Regions from separate parts of the Paenibacillus sp. GCM10027627 genome, predicted to be linked through region 2. Evidence: riboswitches for the same ligand, from Rfam matches in the RefSeq annotation. Region 2 holds a riboswitch; each other region holds the start of a gene.

Region 1 (4,538 bases), on a different contig from region 2:
GCAAAAGAGGGGCCGTGCTTGTGGCGATGGGCCTGCTAGCTGTCAGTGAAGCCGCCTATAGTCTGCTCCTGCCATGGGGATGGATGCTCGCGATTGCTCCTATAGCAGGCATTGGCTTTGGCATGACGGAAGCGATCGTCGGTGCGATGATTATCGATTTGATGAAAGGCAAAGCTTCGGCGATGAGCCGGCTGGAAACCTTTTTCGGCATCGGCGCGCTGCTGATCCCGCTTACAGCGGCTTATTTGATCCAGCAGCATATATGGCAGCTATCGTTCCCTATATTGGCCGCTATGGCAGGCATCACCTTTGTCCTTTGGCTGACGATGTCGTTTGGCAGCTTGGATTCGCAGCTTGGCATGACGAGGAAACCCACCGGGGCCAGCGCCGCGGTCCATGAGTCAGAAGAAGGGAGCCAATCGGCTGCCCATTTAAACAAGAGGCGTCTTGGCTACTCCGCGTCAGCCATTCCCTTTTTGGCGCTGAGCGCAGCTTTCTTCATGGTTTATGTCGGGGTGGAAATGAGTTTCTCCAATTATTTGCCCTCCATCTTGATTGAGCGGACGGATATGTCCGAGTCTTCAGCGACGGCGGCGCTTAGCTTGTTTTGGGGAATGATGGTCATCGGGCGGCTCTTCGCCGGTGTCATTGCGGATCGAATGGGCTATGCGATGTATTTGCTCATTGCGGTGTTAAGCGCTGCTGCCGCATTTGGCATGATGACCGTCACGGATCACGCTTTCTGGTCGCTGCTGTTTATTGCGGTTAGCGGACTATGTTTCTCCGGTGTTTTCGGCATTGCTCTCGTTTATGCAAATGGATTATTGCCGGGCATGACGGAGAGGACGACCAGTCTGTTGGTCGCTTTAGGAGGAGTGGGAGGCGCGGTTTTCCCGCGAATTACCGGATGGCTGATGGACCGGTTTTCCGTACAATGGACGGTTGTTTTGTTGGCGGCTATGACGGCAGGGATGCTGGTGATTTTAATAGTAATGCTGCTGCTCGGACGCAATCAGTCCCGTACAATAAAAGAAGAAGAGGCTGCTCCAGCGTAGTGCGTTACGCGGGAACAGCCTCTTCTCTTTTGTTGCTATTCGGATGCTTGTGTATAAGTGTTAAATTGCTTCTCGTCCATTACGCGGCGTGCCGTTACGAAACGCGATTTGTAATAGGAGGAGTCCACTTTGTCGATCGTTACGCCTTTGCTAGTGGAAGAGTGAGCGAAGCTCCCGTTTCCAACGTAAATGCCGACATGAGAGATGCCGCCGTCGTTCTTGCCGCTTGTGTCAAAAAACACAAGGTCGCCTGGCTGCATTTCGGCCTTTGCTACTTTGTTGCCGACACCCGCTTGGTCTACCGATCTGCGCGGAAGGTCGATGTTCATTTTGTTGAACACATAACCCGTAAATCCGGAGCAGTCAAAACCTTTTGTTGTCGTTCCGCCGTAGTTGTAATCGATTCCGATCAGGCCATCGATAATTCCGTCCATTTTGGAGGCGCTTGCGAACACGCTTCCAACCTGAAACGCCAGCAGAAGTGCGAGTCCTGCCAGAATTGCGCTGACTTTCTTCTTCACTTGATGGAGCTCCTTCCGGTGCCGACGAGGTTAGCTGTGGGGTTCGGTTGAAGGTTCCCTATGATTTCTCAGGCGTCCTATGCAGAACGTCGAAATCAATTCACCCAGAGTGGTTCCCCCGTTTCCCGATAGGGAATTAGGCATTATGTAGTCTGTCATCACTAAGGAACATATTAACTGGAAAATGTAGCTACGTGTTGAATGTGAGAAGATTTTAATAAAACTTAAGAATAACTTAAGAACAACCTTTTTTGCTTTTTGCTGCTTTTCATGAAAATGTGCGTTAACGCTTATTTCTATCGCTTTCTAGCGGCTTATTCGAGTGTATTTTGAATGAATTTTGTGTATTATAAAAGGATAACTATTTACCGTGGGAAAGGTTGGTCGCGATGGAGAATACAGTGGATAACAAGACATCATCCTCAAATTTTATTAAAAATATTGTCGTGGAAGATTTGAAGAGCGGCCGCGTGCAGGAAGTGATTACAAGATTTCCGCCAGAGCCGAACGGATATTTGCATATTGGCCATGCCAAATCGATTTGCCTCAATTTTGAGCTCGCCGATGAGTTCAAGGGCAAGACGAATCTCCGATTTGATGATACGAATCCGGTCAAAGAAGATACGGAATATGTAAATGCGATTAAAGAAGATGTAAAGTGGCTCGGCTTCCAGTGGGATGAGCTTCGGTTCGCTTCCGATTATTTCGAAGAGTTGTATTCCAGAGCCGTTCTGTTGATCAAAAAGGGGAAAGCCTACGTTTGCGATCTGACGCCTGACCAAATGAGAGAGTCTCGCGGAACGCTTACAGAGCCGGGCCAAAACAGCCCTTACCGCGACCGCAGCGTAGAAGAGAATCTCGATTTGTTCGCGCGGATGCGCGGGGGCGAATTCAAGGACGGAGAGCGGGTGCTGCGCGCCAAGATCGATATGGCCTCGCCGAACATTTCGCTTCGCGATCCCGTCATTTACCGGATTTCCCATTCCCATCACCACCGTACGGGAGACGCTTGGTGCATCTATCCGATGTACGATTACGCTCATCCGCTCAGCGATGCGATCGAAGGAATCTCGCATTCGATTTGTACGCTGGAATTTGAGGATCATCGTCCGCTGTACGATTGGGTAGTTGCCGAATGCGAGATGGAATCGGTTCCTCGCCAATATGAATTCGCACGGCTTAATGTAACGAACACCGTCATGAGCAAAAGGTACTTGAAGCAGCTTGTCGACGAAGGAGCGGTCGACGGCTGGGACGATCCCCGCATGCCGACGATCAGCGGGCTGCGCCGCAAGGGCTATACGCCGGAATCGCTTCGCACGTTCTGCCGCGAAATCGGGGTAGCGAGAAGCAACAGCGTTGTCGACGAGCGCAACCTGGAGCATTTTATCCGCGAGGATTTGAAGCTGAAGGCACTTCGTACGATGGCGGTTCTTCGTCCGTTGAAAGTCGTTATTACGAATTATCCAGAAGGGCAAACGGAGCTGCTGGAGGCGGAGAACAATTCGGAGAACGAGGAAATGGGTACGCGTCAAATCCCGTTTTCCCGCGAAATTTATATCGAGCAAGACGACTTTATGGAAAACCCGCCGAGCAAATATTTCCGTTTGTTCCCCGGCAATGAAGTGCGGCTGAAGCATGCGTATTTTATTACCTGCCAAGAAGTGATCAAGGATGAGAACGGAGAGGTAGTGGAGCTTCGCTGCACCTACGATCCAAAAACGAAAAGCGGCAGCGGATTCAACGAGCGTAAAGTAAAAGGAACGATCCACTGGGTGGAGGCGTCTAAGGCGGTTCCTGCCGACTTCCGTTTGTACGAACCGCTCATTACAGACGAGAACAAAGAGGAAGGCGCTTCTTTCCTGGAGCGTATCAATCCGCGTTCGCTGCAGCTGGAGCAAGGTTTTGTAGAGCCGAACATGAAGGATGCCGCGGGCGGAGACAAGTTCCAATTTTTCCGTCACGGATACTTTAATGTTGATCCAAAAGAATCTGCGCCGGAGAAGCTGGTGTTCAACCGTATCGTATCGCTCAAAAGTTCGTTCGACCCTGCCAAAGCTTAAGCGGAGCATCGGCGCCGGAATGCTTGGAGGATGGCCAGCCTAAGTTTGCCGGGCATCGCCTAGTCTTACATCGCAAAACATGCAGCCGGACGTTCTTTCTCATTCGGCGCCGTTTGCGCTGGGGCAGCAGCCTGTCAAGCATCCCGCTTGGCAGGCTGCTTTTTTTAGCGGAGGAGGTGCGGCGTATGTCCGCAACAAAGGTTTGGCCGTTTCATGGATTGATTTTGGCTGGCGGAAGAAGCAGTCGGATGGGGACGGACAAGGCGCGGCTAATCGTCGACGGACAACCCTTGCTGTTGCGGTTGGTTAGGACCATGCAGCAGCTTATGCTGGATGTTACGATCGCTGCGGGAACAGAGGAGCGCGCGGAGTTTTACAGGGACATGTTAGGCAAAGCGTCGCACTCCATCCGGTTTGTAAGCGATCATTATCCCGGCGGAGGCCCGCTTGCGGGGCTGCATGCGGGATTAGCCTCCATGCCGTGCGGTTATGCCTTTGTGATGGCTTGCGATATGCCTTCTCTATCGGTTCAACTATTGGAGAAGCTAACGGCTAAGCTGCGGGAAGAGGCTCATGCCCTTGTTGTTCATCCGGATGGACAGCCGTTTCATGCTCTCTATCATACCGATATGGCGGAGCGGGTTCGCGATGCGTTGGAAGAGCGCCAGCTTCGGGTCATGTCTCTCCTGCAAGGCGAACACGCATATGCTGTTTCTATCGATGATGCGGTTCCGCAAGAGGATGGTCTTGTTAATTTAAATACGCCGGAAGACTACCAGAACTATTTGGCGAAAAGAGAAAGTGTAAGAGGTGCAGAGATGAAGGGTCTAGCCTATCAAATAGAAGATGCAGAACTGTCCGATTTGGAGTCAATCGTGGCGATTTATAACTCAACGATC
Region 2 (4,538 bases):
GGCCATAGGCCGAATCCCGCGTTATTGAAAGCCGAAACGGCATGGAAAGCGGCGTAATAGGCGGCCTGTCCAACTCCTAAATCTGGAATCCATCTAAGCCATAAAAATAGCGCCCCTGCCGCCTCAACTGAAAACGTAATGATGACGATACGAAGCACAAGCTTGATCAGCCCTTGAATCGAGGTCGCCTTTGTCGACTCCTGAATAAACACGCGCTGCTTTAATCCGATGCGCTTTCCAAGCAGCAATGCAATGATGACGCCATAGGTCATAAAGCCGATTCCGCCAACTTGAATGAGAAGCATGATGACGACTTGGCCGAACACCGTATAGGCAGAACCTGTATCGACAACGGCAAGCCCCGTCACGCAAACCGCGGATGTAGACGTAAACAGCGCATCCAAAAAGCCGATAGACTTGCCGCTTGTCGAGGCTAAAGGCAGTGCCAGCAAAATGGCGCCGATCAAAATAATGACCGCAAATCCGATTACTGTCCATTGATGAGGATTCAGTTCCGTTTTTCTTTTGAAGCCTATCAAATCCATCGGTATTCCCCCTAATCCTCAAACATTCTTTCAAAGCGGGTAATATCGCTGTTTTTTCCTACGATTACAAGCATATCGCCTTCATAAATCAGCTCATCCGCGTGAGGAGACACAACCAAATCGTTGTCCTTTCTTCGAATGGCGATGACGCTGCAGCCGAATTTGGCGCGGAAATTGAGCGTTTTGAGCGTCTTTCCGCCAAAGGTGTCGGGAGCAATAATTTCGACCAAGCTGTATTCGGGCGACAGCTCCAAATATTCAATCATATTTTTGGAGGTGACTTGATGGGCGACACGGACACCCGTATCCCGCTCGGGATGAACGATATGATCGGCCCCGACACCTTCAAGCACTCGTTGATGATAATCGCTTGTCGCTTTCGCCGTTACCATCTTTACCCCTATATCCTTTAGAATTAGTGTGGTCAAAATGCTGGATTGCAAATCTTCCCCGATTGCCACGATGGCATGGTCGAAGTTGCGGATGCCGAGTTCTCTCATCACTCCGTCATCCGTAGAGTCCGCCTGGTACACATGCGGCAGGATGGAGGCAAATTCCTGCACTTTTCGCTCATCCTTATCAATGCCCATTACTTCGTACCCCAAAGACAGAAGCGTCTTTGTTACGCTTTCTCCAAATCGGCCAAGACCAATCACAACAAACTGCTTTCTCATTCCAGTGAGCCCCTTTTCTTCTCTCTAATCATCGTAAAAATACATTTGGACACAGCAAAAAACCGCAGAGAAAAGGCTCTCCGCGGTCAATTGAACACAAATGGGCACACTTATCTCTCGAACAACGCTTACGAGGTTAGCTGTCGGATTCGGGAGTCGAGACCTCCCTACCAATGAATGGATTCACCCCTGCGGCGCGCTAAGCTGCCGCTATGGTTCCCCCGCTGTTCCTTCCGGAACATTGAGCGTTTCGTATATTCAGCTATTAGCTAATGCTACTCCTTTCTATTTCAATTGTAAAAGTCGATTCCGGTCAAATTTCGACTAAAAAGGATTGAAAACCGAATAATATAGCGCTTACATTCAGAACAAAGTCAGCCAATCAACGATTCTTTCATTTTTTTGACGATTTTCGCTAGTTTTGAAAATAAATTTGAAGCGATTCTATTTCACTTTGAAAGCGGATGACAGCTCTTGGAGCTCTGTTGCCATTCGGCTAAGCGATTCCGAAGACGAGGCGATTTCCTCCATCGAATGGTGTTGCTGATTCGAGGCTTCCGCAATGCTGCCGAGCTCCTGCAACGATTGTTTGGAAATGCCCAGCATTTCGTTCGTGGACGCCGAAACCTGCTCCGTGCTTGCAGACAACTCCTCCGTCGCGGCCGACACTTCCTGAATTTGGGCCGAAACGCCTTCTACCGCGCGAAGAATCGTTTGGAACACAACGCCAACTTGGTCGAACTGCTCCACGCTTTTGGCCACTTCGTTGATGCCTTCGGTAATCGATCTGGATGTAAGCTCCGTAGAATCTTGGATTTCTTGCAGGATGGCGCCAACGGATTCCGCAGCAGCCGTCGTTTGCGATGAAAGCTTTTTGACCTCGCCCGCTACGACCGCAAATCCTCTGCCCTGCTCGCCTGCACGCGCCGCTTCGATCGAAGCGTTGAGTGAGAGCAAATTGGTTTGCGCCGCAATTTCGGCAATGTATTTCAATATTCCTTCGATTTGTGCCGACTTGGCTTCTAACTCGCGCACTCTTGCCGCCGATTGTTCTACCGCTTCGCTCGCTTGTTTAATTTGTTCCACCGCTGTCCTGACGACCAATTCGCCTTGCGACACTTCAGCATGGACCTGCTGAGACTGCTCGCTCACAACGCCGGAGGATTCTGCAATTTTTTGAATGCCGATGGCCATCTCCTCCATCGCAACGGCGGATTGCTCAGAACCTTCGAATTGGGTACGCGAACCCGCCGCAACGCGCTCTGCCGCTACCGCTGTTTCCTTGGCCGACTTGGCATTGCTGGCGGAAATCGCCGTCAATTGCTCGGATGACACGGCAGCATGCTCCACCGCTTCCGACAGCTTGGACAACGTCGCTTTGAACGAATCCAGCATCCCGTTCATGTTCAGTTTGAGCTGCTGCATTTCATCTCTGCCTTTTACCGGAAGCCGATCCGTCAAATCTCCATCCGCCACTTTTTTCATCAGCTTTGTCATTGCCGCAACCGGACGCAAAATAAATCCGGAAGAGAAATAAGAAATGACGGCGATGATCAGAGCGCAAACCGCGATAATGATGATTCCCGTCTCCTGCGATTGCAGAACTCCGCTCATCAGCTCGGAGGCATCGCCGGAAACGACCACTCTCCAGCCCGTCCGTTTGACGGCAGCATAGGCAGCTAGTTTGGGAGTTCCGTCCGCTTCCGAATAGTTCACACTTCCGGTTTCCAGCTTCAATACTTCTTCGGTATATCTTTTTAATTTAGCCTCGTTGGCATAATCCTTAATTGGCTTGCCGATTTTCTCCTTCGTCGGATGAGCCAAATAAATGCCGTCTTTAGACAGCAAATATGCGTAGCCCGTTTCTCCAATTTTTTGACGGTTCAATTGATCCAGAAGCTTGCCGGGATTAACGCTTGCTTGCACAAGCCCTTTAAACACACCGCTTCCGTCCAAAATCGGAACATCGACAATAACGGTGCTTTGACCCGTCATACCGTCATGTAAAATATCGGAGACGCCTGCCGTTTTTTCCTCCTTAATTCGCGCAAAATTGGTAAACGAGGAAATGTCCAGTTTTTGCCCTTGATCCTTTACCGCCTGCCCCTTGTCATTGGAGTAGCCAAACGTATAAACGTCAGGATCCATCGCTTTCATCGATTTGAGCAGCGGCACTATCGTCTCCGGATTTCCGCCTAGGAAAACATCCTTGTACGTAAGAAGCATACTTTCCATAGCTGCAATTTTGCCCTCGACAAAAGCGTCAATCGCGGCTGCGTTGGATGTGGCCAGGATCACTTCTTTGTCTTTCACGCCATCTTCTACATTACCGGCAAACATGACGGATAATGAGGTAGAGACGAGCAAAAGCGGAACAACGGTGAGCAAAAGAAGAAATAGCGTAAATTTAGTCCGGATTGAACCCCACCATTTTTTGAACCCCGCTATTTTTTTGTTTTCCATCCTGTAATCCTCCCACGCCAATTTAACTATTATTTCGGCAATTGGGGCGGACTGATGAATGGAATTCGACAGTATTTACAATAAAATCCTTTACCTAAGAAGGTAAAGGATTTGTAAAGGAGAGGCTTCCTCTCTATTCCGCTAGTCTCTCGTACAAATAATCGACAATATGCATCGCTTTCATAGGATGCGGCGGCTTATGTTTTTCAATTCCAAGCTTCATTTGGAGCAGGCAGCCCGGGTTGCTTGTGAGCATATAGCGGGCTTTGGTACCTGCGGCATGCTCCATTTTGTGCTCCAGCAACTGCCCCGCCATCTCCGGCTGCGTCACATTATAAATGCCCGCTGATCCGCAGCAGCGGTCTCCTTCCTTCATCTCGACAAAGGCCGCATTTTCGACGCTTCGCATCAGCTCGCGGGGAGCCGACGAACTTTTCATCACATTGCGCAAATGACAGGAATCTTGATACGTAATGACCGTATCCGTACCTGTGCTCTCGCTCTGCGAAGTTTCGACAAACCTTGGAACTCTTCCTTTTTCGACGATCAGTTTGCTAATATCGAGCACTCGCTCTGAAAATAGACGCGCTTCCTCGCGAAGTTCCGAGTCCCCATCATCGTGGAACAAATGGCCATACTCCACCAGCAGCGCTCCGCAACCGCCTGCATTAGAGGCAATATAATCAATGCCCGCTTCCTTAAACGCATGGATATTCAATTTAGCGAGCGCTTTTGCATCCTCCATTTCGCCGCTATGGGCATGAAGCGCCCCGCAGCAAGCCTGAGCCGTTGGAATAACGACCTCAAAGCCGGCTTCCGACAGCAGCTTGACTGTGTTGACGTTGGTTTCCGCAAA
Region 3 (4,538 bases), on a different contig from region 2:
TCATAAAATAAATAGGCTCGTTCGGAATCGGCTGAGCACTCCTATCCAGCAGCCAAGGCGAAAGATCGCGGCCTACAAGCTTGCGGGCTTCGCTGAACGTCCCCTTTAGCCGTTCTCGAATAGACTCCGCGTCGATCCCCGCCAGCCCGAGCAGCGTAGGCACAAGATCGATGTGGCTCGTCAGCGAATCGACGAATGAGTGTCCAGGGAAAAGCCGCTTGTTGTGAAAAAGGATAGGCACATGCAAAAACTCCTCGTATGCGCAATAAAACTTTTGGAACAGATGACCATGCGCTCCTAGCAAATCTCCATGATCGGATGCAAATACAACAATCGTATCGTCGTAGAAAGAAGTGCGGGCGAGCGCGTCAATGACTTTCGCCATTTGCTGGTCTGCATTTTTTTGCAATTGATAATACAGCCGCCGGTAAAACGGCTGATTCCAAATCGGCTGCAGCGCCTTAGGATAGGTATCCCTGTAACTGGCCTGGCAGCGCGGTTTTGTTTGCAGCGATTCATATAGAGTGGGAGGAGGGGCAACGTCTGGAACATCCGGATCCACTTGGAAGCGGAACGCAGCCATCCGCTCCGTCAGCGAGCCATACAGCACAATATCATGCGGATTGACTAAAGAACAGACGACTAGCCATGGCTTAGCTGCTTGGTCCTGTTTCTTTTGCAAATCGAGCGCCGTTAAAAGCTCCACCGTCTCCGCCGCAAAAAACGGGTCTCTTCCGCTCACACCGAATCCGGCAGAAGAGGCCGAGTTCCGCGGATTTTTCCCATGCGGCTCGGGGCCGATCCAGCCGGAGAAGCCATAGCCGTCAAGGCGGTTTGCACTTTGGTAAAGCCGTTCCAACTTAGGATTGGGTACGCCTGAGAAGGTGTCGTAGCTTGGGATCGAGTCATGCGTGCCCGGATTGATAATGTCTGGATAGGAAATATGCCATTTTCCTCTGTAATGCGTTTGATAGCCGCCCTCGCGGAAGTAGTCTCCCATCGTCGGCACCGTGTTCCGATCAAGCCAAAACATGTCGGAGTCGAAAGGCTCCTTGGCGATGCCCGTCGTTTGGCTGACGCCATGCAGCGATGGATAATGTCCGGTAAATAGAGTAGCACGGCTGGGAGAGCAGGCGGAGCTTCCAATATAATGTCTGCGAAATTCGACCGCATGCTGTCTAAGACCGTTTTGTGCGGTCAAGTTGCGTCGGCGCCATTCTTTTATTTCTTCGTTTTCATACACGGGTGGATACCTTTCTTCATCTACAAGAAGCACAAGAATGTTCGGCCTGTCCGGTTCCCTACGGCTTGTTTCCACCATTTTCCCACTTCCCCGACTACAAAGTCTTTACCCCCAGCGTATGAAGAAAAGACGCCGATTAGTCGCAGCCGCTGGCATTGAGCCTGCATAGAGTGCACATACAACCCACATAGAGCACGTAAAGAGCACACACAGAACAAACAAAGAGTCCGCGTATGAAAGCGTCGGCCCATTCTTTGCGCAAAATGGGAAAAAACGAGATCGGCTGAGAAAAGAAGAGTATTTCTTAGAGAACGGCCATTGTAAACGCTAATTCCGATGACAGCATATGTAAAACGGTTCAAAGATGCTTTTTCGCCGCCTTTACACTTTCCAGCAGCAGGAGTAAGATTCGATTATGATTTATGAATGATTTACGTAAATGCAACTTTTGAATCGCTGAGTTTTCCAGAAAGGAAAAACGGGGGACCCAACAGCAAGCTTCTTTCCGGTGTGAGAGCCGCGATGGAGGCATGCAGGGGTGAATCGCTTGCGGCCGCTGCCATGGAAGGGCCTAAGCAAGCGTAGGGCGACTCTCACCGCCCGAATCCGACAGCTAACCTCGTAAGCGTTGTTTTGAGAGAGGGTGCGACTTGTGATCGTGAGCAGTTGACGGCCGCAGGGGCATTAGCCTCTGTGGTTTTTTGTTGTCTAAAATAGGAATATGCACGTAAAACGCTGAGTTTCTGCGTATGCAGAAAGCGGGGGAACCAATCGATTTCGAACTAGAAATCATGGGGTGAATCCGGATCTTTAGAAGATCCGGTAGGGCGACTCTCACGCCCGAATCCGACAGCTAACCTCGTAAGCGGAATCGAGAGAGGCCAATTGCAGCTCTTCGGCATGAACGAAGCTTTTTCGTTATGCCGCTAGAAGAAGCCGCGAAGGACCCTCCTTCGCAGGCTTCTTTTTTTATGCCCATTTGGCCTATATCACCCAAAAGGAGAATGAGATGAACGGCCCCCTGTTAACGCTTGTTTATGCGCCGAACGAACCGGCGCGCCAATTTGTGAAGCTGCTGCTCTCGCGAGGATTGCCCGTCGCGGCCGTTGTCAACAGCGCCAGGCAGAAGAGAATCCACGAAGGATTCGGCATTAACCGGTTCGTGAGGCTCGATACAAAAGCGGCCGACTGTCCATTGAAAATGGGATCGATCGGAAATGTATATTTATTTGACGACTCTGTCCCCCTCATTTGCAGATATTTAAAGCTGATTCGCCCTTTTGTATTGGGCCGGATTATCGTGGTGACGCAAAGCGCGAGCATACCGGGCTTGTACCGGCATCTCGGAGCGGATCAATTGCTGCACGAAACGTTAAAAGCGGAGGAACTGCTGGAGGAAGACGAGGAAAACCGGAAGGAGGAAGCGGAATGTTAGATTTAGCTATGGCTGCATTGCTGGTGGCGCTTGTGGCCGCCATGTGGGGTCTTGCCACTTGGTCCGCCAAAGAAACGGATAGCGGGAGGGACAAAAAATGATCGTGTTGTACTCCTTGCTTGCAGCGGTTTTTCTTTATTTGTTGTACGTGCTTCAAAATCCGGAGCAATTTTAACGAAACGAGGGAACGGAATTGACTATGCTGGGAATGGTTTCGATAGCCGTGCTGCTGCTCATCGTCGTGCTTTTGGCGAAGCCGGTCGGCTTATATATAGCGAGGGCGTTTGATTATGCGCCTTCCGGAGTAGACAAGGCCTTTGGTTGGCTGGAGAAGCCGATTATGGCCCTTAGCGGCATTAAAAATATCAATCAAAGCTGGAAGCAATACGTGTTCGCGCTGCTTTGCACTAATGTGTTTATGCTTATCATCGTTTATGCGCTTTTCAGATTTCAGCATTTGCTTCCGCTTAATCCGAGCGATATCGGACCGATGGAGCCGACGCTCGCTTTTAATACGGCCATAAGCTTTATTACAAATACGAACTTGCAGCATTACAGCGGCGAAAGCGGCTTATCCTATTTGGCTCAGATGATCGCTATCGTCTTCCTGATGTTTACGGCTCCGGCGACTACACTCGCTGCTGTCATCGCCTTTATTCGCGGTCTTGCGGGCAAGCCGCTCGGCAACTTTTTTGTCGATTTGGTTCGTGCGCTTACCCGGGTGCTGCTGCCAATCGCTTTTGTAACGGCGCTCATTTTCGTAACGCAAGGCGTGCCGCAAACGATGGAATCTTCGGCGACCGCAACGACGCTGGAAGGCGCGGAGCAAACGATCGCAAGGGGCCCGGTCGCCTCATTCCTCGCAATTAAGGAGCTTGGCAATAACGGCGGCGGATTTTTTGGCGTCAATTCGGCGCATCCGTTCGAAAACCCGACGAACATTTCTAACATGCTCCAAATGCTTCTGATGCTGCTCGTCACAACCGCCCTTCCTTTTACTTATGGAAAGATGGTTGGCAATAAGAAACAGGGCAGCGTATTGTTCTGGGCGATGGGCATCATGTTTGTGATCATGACGGCCCTATCGCTTATGGCGGAAAATGCGGGCAATCCAGCGCTCAACGCGCTTGGAGTAGATGTCTCGCAAGGCAGCATGGAGGGTAAGGAAGCCCGCTTTGGGGTGACAGGTTCCTCCATTTACAGCGTCGTCACTACGGCAGCCGAGACGGGCGCCGTCAATACGATGCACGACACGTTAACGCCGCTTGGCGGACTAGTACCACTGGCCAATATGATGCTCAATACCATTTACGGCGGCATCGGCGCCGGATTTATGAATGTGTTGATGTACGCCATTATCGCCGTATTTTTGGCAGGACTTATGGTAGGACGGACGCCGGAATTTTTGGGCAAAAAAATCGAAGGAAAAGAAATGAAGCTGATTGCGGCCACGCTGCTCGTTCAGCCGATTCTTATCCTTATCCCGACGGCGATTGCGCTCATGCTCTACCCGGATACGATTTCCAATCCCGGCTTCCACGGCTTGACGCAGGCGCTTTACGAATTTACTTCCTCGGCCGCGAATAACGGCTCCGGCTTTGAGGGGCTCGGCGACAATACGCCGTTCTGGAATATTTCAACGGGCATTGTGATGTTCGTCGGACGCTATTTTGCTCTTGTTACGCTGCTCGCGGTTGCGGGATCTCTGCTAGCCAAAAAGGCGGTGCCGGAATCGACCGGTACTTTCCGTACCGATAATGCGCTTTTTGCTACGTTGTTTGTTGGTACGGTTCTTATTGTCGGAGCGCTTACCTTCTTCCCGGCCATCGTGCTTGGCCCAATCGCGGAGTATCTGACGTT
Region 4 (4,538 bases), 850 kb from region 2:
TTCTATTCCCTTTTGAGAACATGCCCAGCCACGAATACGGCTGAATATGCCCCCTCTTCCATTTCTGAAAATCTTCGCTTAATACAGGCACGTAGGATTGATCCTTCACCTGCATATAAAGTGTTTCAAAATACCGAGCCGCTTTCCGCTCGGCCTGTTCAAACCAAGTATCAGCAGCAGCATGTTTTGCAAGCGCAATATTCATAGGTTGGATTCCCTCTACTTCTATTTTTGATAAATAATACGTGAAGCCGTCTTCCCGGTTACGAAATGGAATCCATGAAGAAGTAAAATTGGAAAATAAACAAAGAACTCCAAAAAGGAGTTCATTCAAAAAGAAATCTATTTTGGAAATTTAAAGGGTAGCCAAAAATAGCCGCACCCTTTATTATTATAAGTTTTAACAGGAAGATTTTCAATATCGAAGTAGGTAAAAATGACCAGTAAAATAGTCCCAACATTGTAAAACCAACAAGGAATGGAAACCGTTCAGAGTATACATTGCCCCTTTAGTTATATATAATGTATACAATGTGCGTGTTTGACCGCGTCAAGTTATGAGGAGTGAACTGTATGGAAACCGAAATGCCCTATCGTATTTTGCTATATTATAAGTATGTCGCTATTCCCGATTATGAAGCGTTTGCCGCCGAACATCTCGCTTATTGCAAAGAGCTTGGCATAAAGGGCCGCATTTTGATCGCTCATCAAGGGATTAACGGGACGTTATCCGGTACAATTGAACAAACGGAGGCTTACAAGGCTCATATGAGCGCTAACCCTCTGTTTTCCGATATGGTGTATAAAGTGGACGAAGTCGAGCAGCACGCTTTCAAAAAGCTGTTTGTCCGTCCCAAAAAAGAACTGGTCACTTTGCGATACGAAAAAGAGCTCGATCCTAACGTCATTAGCGGCAAGCGCCTGTCGCCGGAGCAATTCCACGAGCAATTGCAGCGCGACGATGTCGTCATTATCGACGGACGCAATACGTATGAATACGATTTGGGCCATTTCCGCGGCGCGATCCGCCCGACAGTGGAATCATTCCGTGAATTTCCGAAGTGGATTCGCGAAAACTTGCAGGACGCCAAAGACAAAACGATTTTGACGTATTGCACAGGCGGCATTCGCTGCGAGACGCTAACCGGAGTATTGATGAGCGAAGGGTTCAGCGATGTTGCCCAGCTGGAAGGCGGAATTGCTACTTATGGCAAGGACCCGGTCGTTCAAGGACGTCTGTTTGACGGCAAAATGTATGTCTTCGACGAGCGCGTCTCCGTGAGGGTCAATCAAACCGACGAAGATATTATCGTTGGCAAATGCCATCATTGCGGTGAGGTTACTGATACTTATATCAACTGCGCCGACGACTTGTGCCATCATCAGCATCTCGTATGCGACGATTGTCAAGAAACCTATGAGCACTATTGTACCGAAGATTGCAAAACGAACGATCAAGCTAGAAAGCTGGCTTAACTTATAAAAAAAGCGGGCTCTCACAGAGAGCCCGCTTTTTTATTTATTTGGCTTGAATATAACCTTCCGCTTTAAGCAGCTCGGCGATCAGTACAGCTCCGCCAGCCGCGCCGCGCAATGTGTTATGGGAGAGACCTACAAACTTGTAGTCGTAAATGGAATCTTCACGCAATCGTCCCGCCGAAACGCCCATTCCGCGCTCGATGTCGCGATCCAGTTTCGTTTGAGGACGGTTTTCCTCTTCGAAATAAGTGATAAACTGCTTCGGCGCGCTAGGCAGTCCCAGTTCTTGCGGACGTCCTTTGAACTCCGACCAGCGGGCAAGTATTTCTTCTCTGGAAGGCTTTTTCTCAAACGATGCAAACACAGCCGCCAAATGCCCATCCGTTACTGGAACGCGAATACATTGAGTCGTAATAAGCGGAGCGCTTGCTTTCACAATTCCTCCGTTTTGGATGCTGCCCCAAATACGCAAAGGCTCCTGCTCGCTCTTTTCTTCTTCCCCGCCAATATAAGGGATGACATTGTCTAGCATGTCAGGCCAATCCGTGAAATTTTTGCCAGCGCCGGAAATGGCTTGGTACGTAGTCGCCACAACTTTGGTCGGTTTAAAATCCTTTAATGCGTGCAGCGCCGGAACGTAGCTCTGAATGGAACAGTTAGGCTTCACCGCAATAAACCCGGTAGCCGTTCCAAGCCGCTTTCTTTGCGCGGCAATAATGTCGATATGCTCGGGGTTGATTTCTGGAATAACCATCGGAATATCCGGCGTCCAGCGATGTGCCGAGTTGTTGGAAATGACGGGCGTGCCCGTTTTCGCATAGGCCTCTTCCAAAGCTTGAATTTCCGCCTTTTTCATATCCACCGCGCAAAAAATAAAGTCGACTCCAGAAGCAACCTCCTCCACTTTAGATGCGTCCTGCACGACGATTCCCTTTACATCTTCCGGAATTGGAGTGGCAAGCTTCCATCTTCCTTGAACGGATTCTTCATATGTTTTGCCTGCCGAGCTTGCGCTGGCCGCAATAGCTGTTACTTGAAACCAAGGATGACCGTTAAGCAGCTCAATAAAACGCTGACCGACCATTCCTGTACCGCCGACAATACCTGCTTTCAATTTTGCTGACATGAGACATTCAAATCCTTTCGTAATGTGATATGCTTCATAGCTATTCAAAAAGGAAATAAAAAAATCCCACCCCTAAGACTATCATAGTCTCAGGGACGAGATTTGTAACTCGCGGTACCACCCTAAATTTGCCGATATGTCGCCATATGGGCCTCTTCGAGTACGGCATAGCTTTTCGCTCAATGCTTTATACTCTAGCTCTGTAACAGGAGCTCCTGTCGCATCACCCCTTCCCCTTTAGGAAGTTCCGACGCGCTGCTCTGAGTCTTTTTTCAATAAGGAATTCAATGCCCTCTTTCAGCTGGCAAGGGCTCTCTGGAAAGGAATTCGGTTATTTACTCGTCTCTTCAATGCATTTGATATTGCGATTATATTATCAAATAACTTTTCCGCCGTAAACCTTTTTTTCAAAATTCGCATCATTTCCAGAGCAATCAGAGCAAGGCACGAGGGAGAATGAATGCGCTATTTCTAGATAATCCCTCTTTTTCTCGGAAAAACGAGTCATTTTCGCTTACCTTGAGCCTACACTGCTTGCATTGGCTTCATTTCGCATTTTACAAAAATTGGACCCGGATTTAAAATGACCTCATGCCAATTGCGGCCACTACTATCGCTGAAATTTTCGAAACGAAAATGCGGGGGAACCAACCGTGAAGTCGTACATTATATGTACATACGTTCACAGGGGTGAATCCGGCGTTACTCCGGTAGGGCGGCTCCCGGCCCGAATCCGTCAGCTAACCTCGCAAGCGAACAGAGGAGAGATTTTAATGATGATGACATCGCCATCCTATGTTTACCCTTTACAACCCACCATCCTGCGACCTACTTGTTTCACAGTGAAAAGAATTGAAGTGTTCGTTCTCCCCACCACCGGCGATGCGATGCCAAAGGGGTACCTCCTCTACCTGCGGCTAACGAGCAGCACGGGTACGGGCTGGAGCGAAATGTTTGTGAACGAAAGCGACAAACCGCTCGATTGGACACGATGGAGCGTGAAGCTGCTCCGTTTTGCCGGTAGACGTATCGACTTTGATTCCCAGGAACGTGAAGAACAGCAAAACAATGAATATGAGTCCGATCTGTCTCTCCAAATGTTTTTTCAAGCGGCCAATCAGATTGGACTAACTACATCTCCGTCTTTCGGCAAAGTGTACCCTCTTAATGCTACATTATTGCTGGATCGTGCGGTGTCTTACGCCTCCTTATTTTAAAGACGATTAAGTTAAACAAGAATATGGGCAAAAGTTCGGGAAATGATAAAGGGATAATTCAAGCAGATATTGGAGTGACGCTACATGTCGACATTTAAACGCCTATTAATCGGCAAGCCGTTAAAATCGACCGAACTTGGCGAGCAGAAGCTGAACAAACGAAAAGCGCTTGCCATTTTGTCCTCCGATGCCCTTTCATCGGTTGCGTATGGCCCTGAACAAATATTGATCGTCTTGTTCACGGTCAGCGCAGCCGCATTTTGGTACTCCATTCCAATCGGGATCGGCGTTCTCATTTTGCTGACTGCCTTAATTCTATCTTATCGTCAAATTATTTTTGCCTATCCGTACGGTGGCGGCGCTTATGTCGTATCCAAAAATAATCTTGGCGTATTTCCCGGGCTCGTTGCCGGCGGATCCCTGCTTGTCGATTATATTTTGACGGTTGCGGTGAGCGTCTCGGCCGGAACGGACGCCATTACGTCAGCCTTTCCTTCTTTGCACGATTATACCGTCATCATTGCCGTCGTATTTGTGATGCTTCTCACTTTGCTCAATTTGCGGGGCGTGACGGAATCTGCATCCGTGCTTGCCTATCCCGTTTATTTGTTTGTAATCACATTGTTTATTTTGATCGCTGCAGGCATATTCAACATTGTTACAGGCAGGGTGTCCCCGGAACTGCATACGCCAATCGGAACTCCTGTTGCCGGCAT

Evidence for each region. Region 2 has a riboswitch for cyclic di-AMP ahead of ACFQZE_RS01145 (potassium channel family protein). Riboswitches for the same ligand answer to the same signal wherever they lie in the genome.
Region 1: another riboswitch for cyclic di-AMP. It lies ahead of ACFQZE_RS21315 (C40 family peptidase); the one in region 2 lies ahead of ACFQZE_RS01145 (potassium channel family protein).
Region 3: another riboswitch for cyclic di-AMP. It lies ahead of ACFQZE_RS13755 (hypothetical protein); the one in region 2 lies ahead of ACFQZE_RS01145 (potassium channel family protein).
Region 4: another riboswitch for cyclic di-AMP. It lies ahead of ACFQZE_RS05145 (hypothetical protein); the one in region 2 lies ahead of ACFQZE_RS01145 (potassium channel family protein).

Annotation. Positions count from the first base shown of each region.
Region 1 is NZ_JBHTHB010000007.1:39,828-44,365, forward strand. It holds gene ACFQZE_RS21310 (MFS transporter) at 1-1,055, shown strand, start outside; gene ACFQZE_RS21315 (C40 family peptidase) at 1,091-1,576, opposite strand; cyclic di-AMP (ydaO/yuaA leader) riboswitch at 1,581-1,729, opposite strand; gene ACFQZE_RS21320 (glutamine--tRNA ligase/YqeY domain fusion protein) at 1,966-3,639, shown strand; partial or broken gene mobA (molybdenum cofactor guanylyltransferase) at 3,825-4,304, shown strand; gene ACFQZE_RS21330 (GNAT family N-acetyltransferase) at 4,458-4,538, shown strand, end outside.
Region 2 is NZ_JBHTHB010000001.1:260,966-265,503, reverse strand. It holds gene ACFQZE_RS01150 (TrkH family potassium uptake protein) at 1-545, opposite strand, end outside; gene ACFQZE_RS01145 (potassium channel family protein) at 557-1,219, opposite strand; cyclic di-AMP (ydaO/yuaA leader) riboswitch at 1,329-1,477, opposite strand; gene ACFQZE_RS01140 (methyl-accepting chemotaxis protein) at 1,664-3,682, opposite strand; gene ACFQZE_RS01135 ((Fe-S)-binding protein) at 3,816-4,538, opposite strand, start outside.
Region 3 is NZ_JBHTHB010000003.1:416,068-420,605, reverse strand. It holds gene ACFQZE_RS13760 (sulfatase family protein) at 1-1,321, opposite strand, end outside; cyclic di-AMP (ydaO/yuaA leader) riboswitch at 1,688-1,886, shown strand; cyclic di-AMP (ydaO/yuaA leader) riboswitch at 1,967-2,126, shown strand; gene ACFQZE_RS13755 (hypothetical protein) at 2,253-2,678, shown strand; gene kdpA (potassium-transporting ATPase subunit KdpA) at 2,887-4,538, shown strand, end outside.
Region 4 is NZ_JBHTHB010000001.1:1,106,414-1,110,951, forward strand. It holds gene ACFQZE_RS05130 (polyprenyl synthetase family protein) at 1-205, opposite strand, end outside; gene trhO (oxygen-dependent tRNA uridine(34) hydroxylase TrhO) at 574-1,476, shown strand; gene asd (aspartate-semialdehyde dehydrogenase) at 1,520-2,605, opposite strand; T-box leader at 2,694-2,965, opposite strand; cyclic di-AMP (ydaO/yuaA leader) riboswitch at 3,210-3,374, shown strand; gene ACFQZE_RS05145 (hypothetical protein) at 3,379-3,822, shown strand; gene ACFQZE_RS05150 (APC family permease) at 3,907-4,538, shown strand, end outside.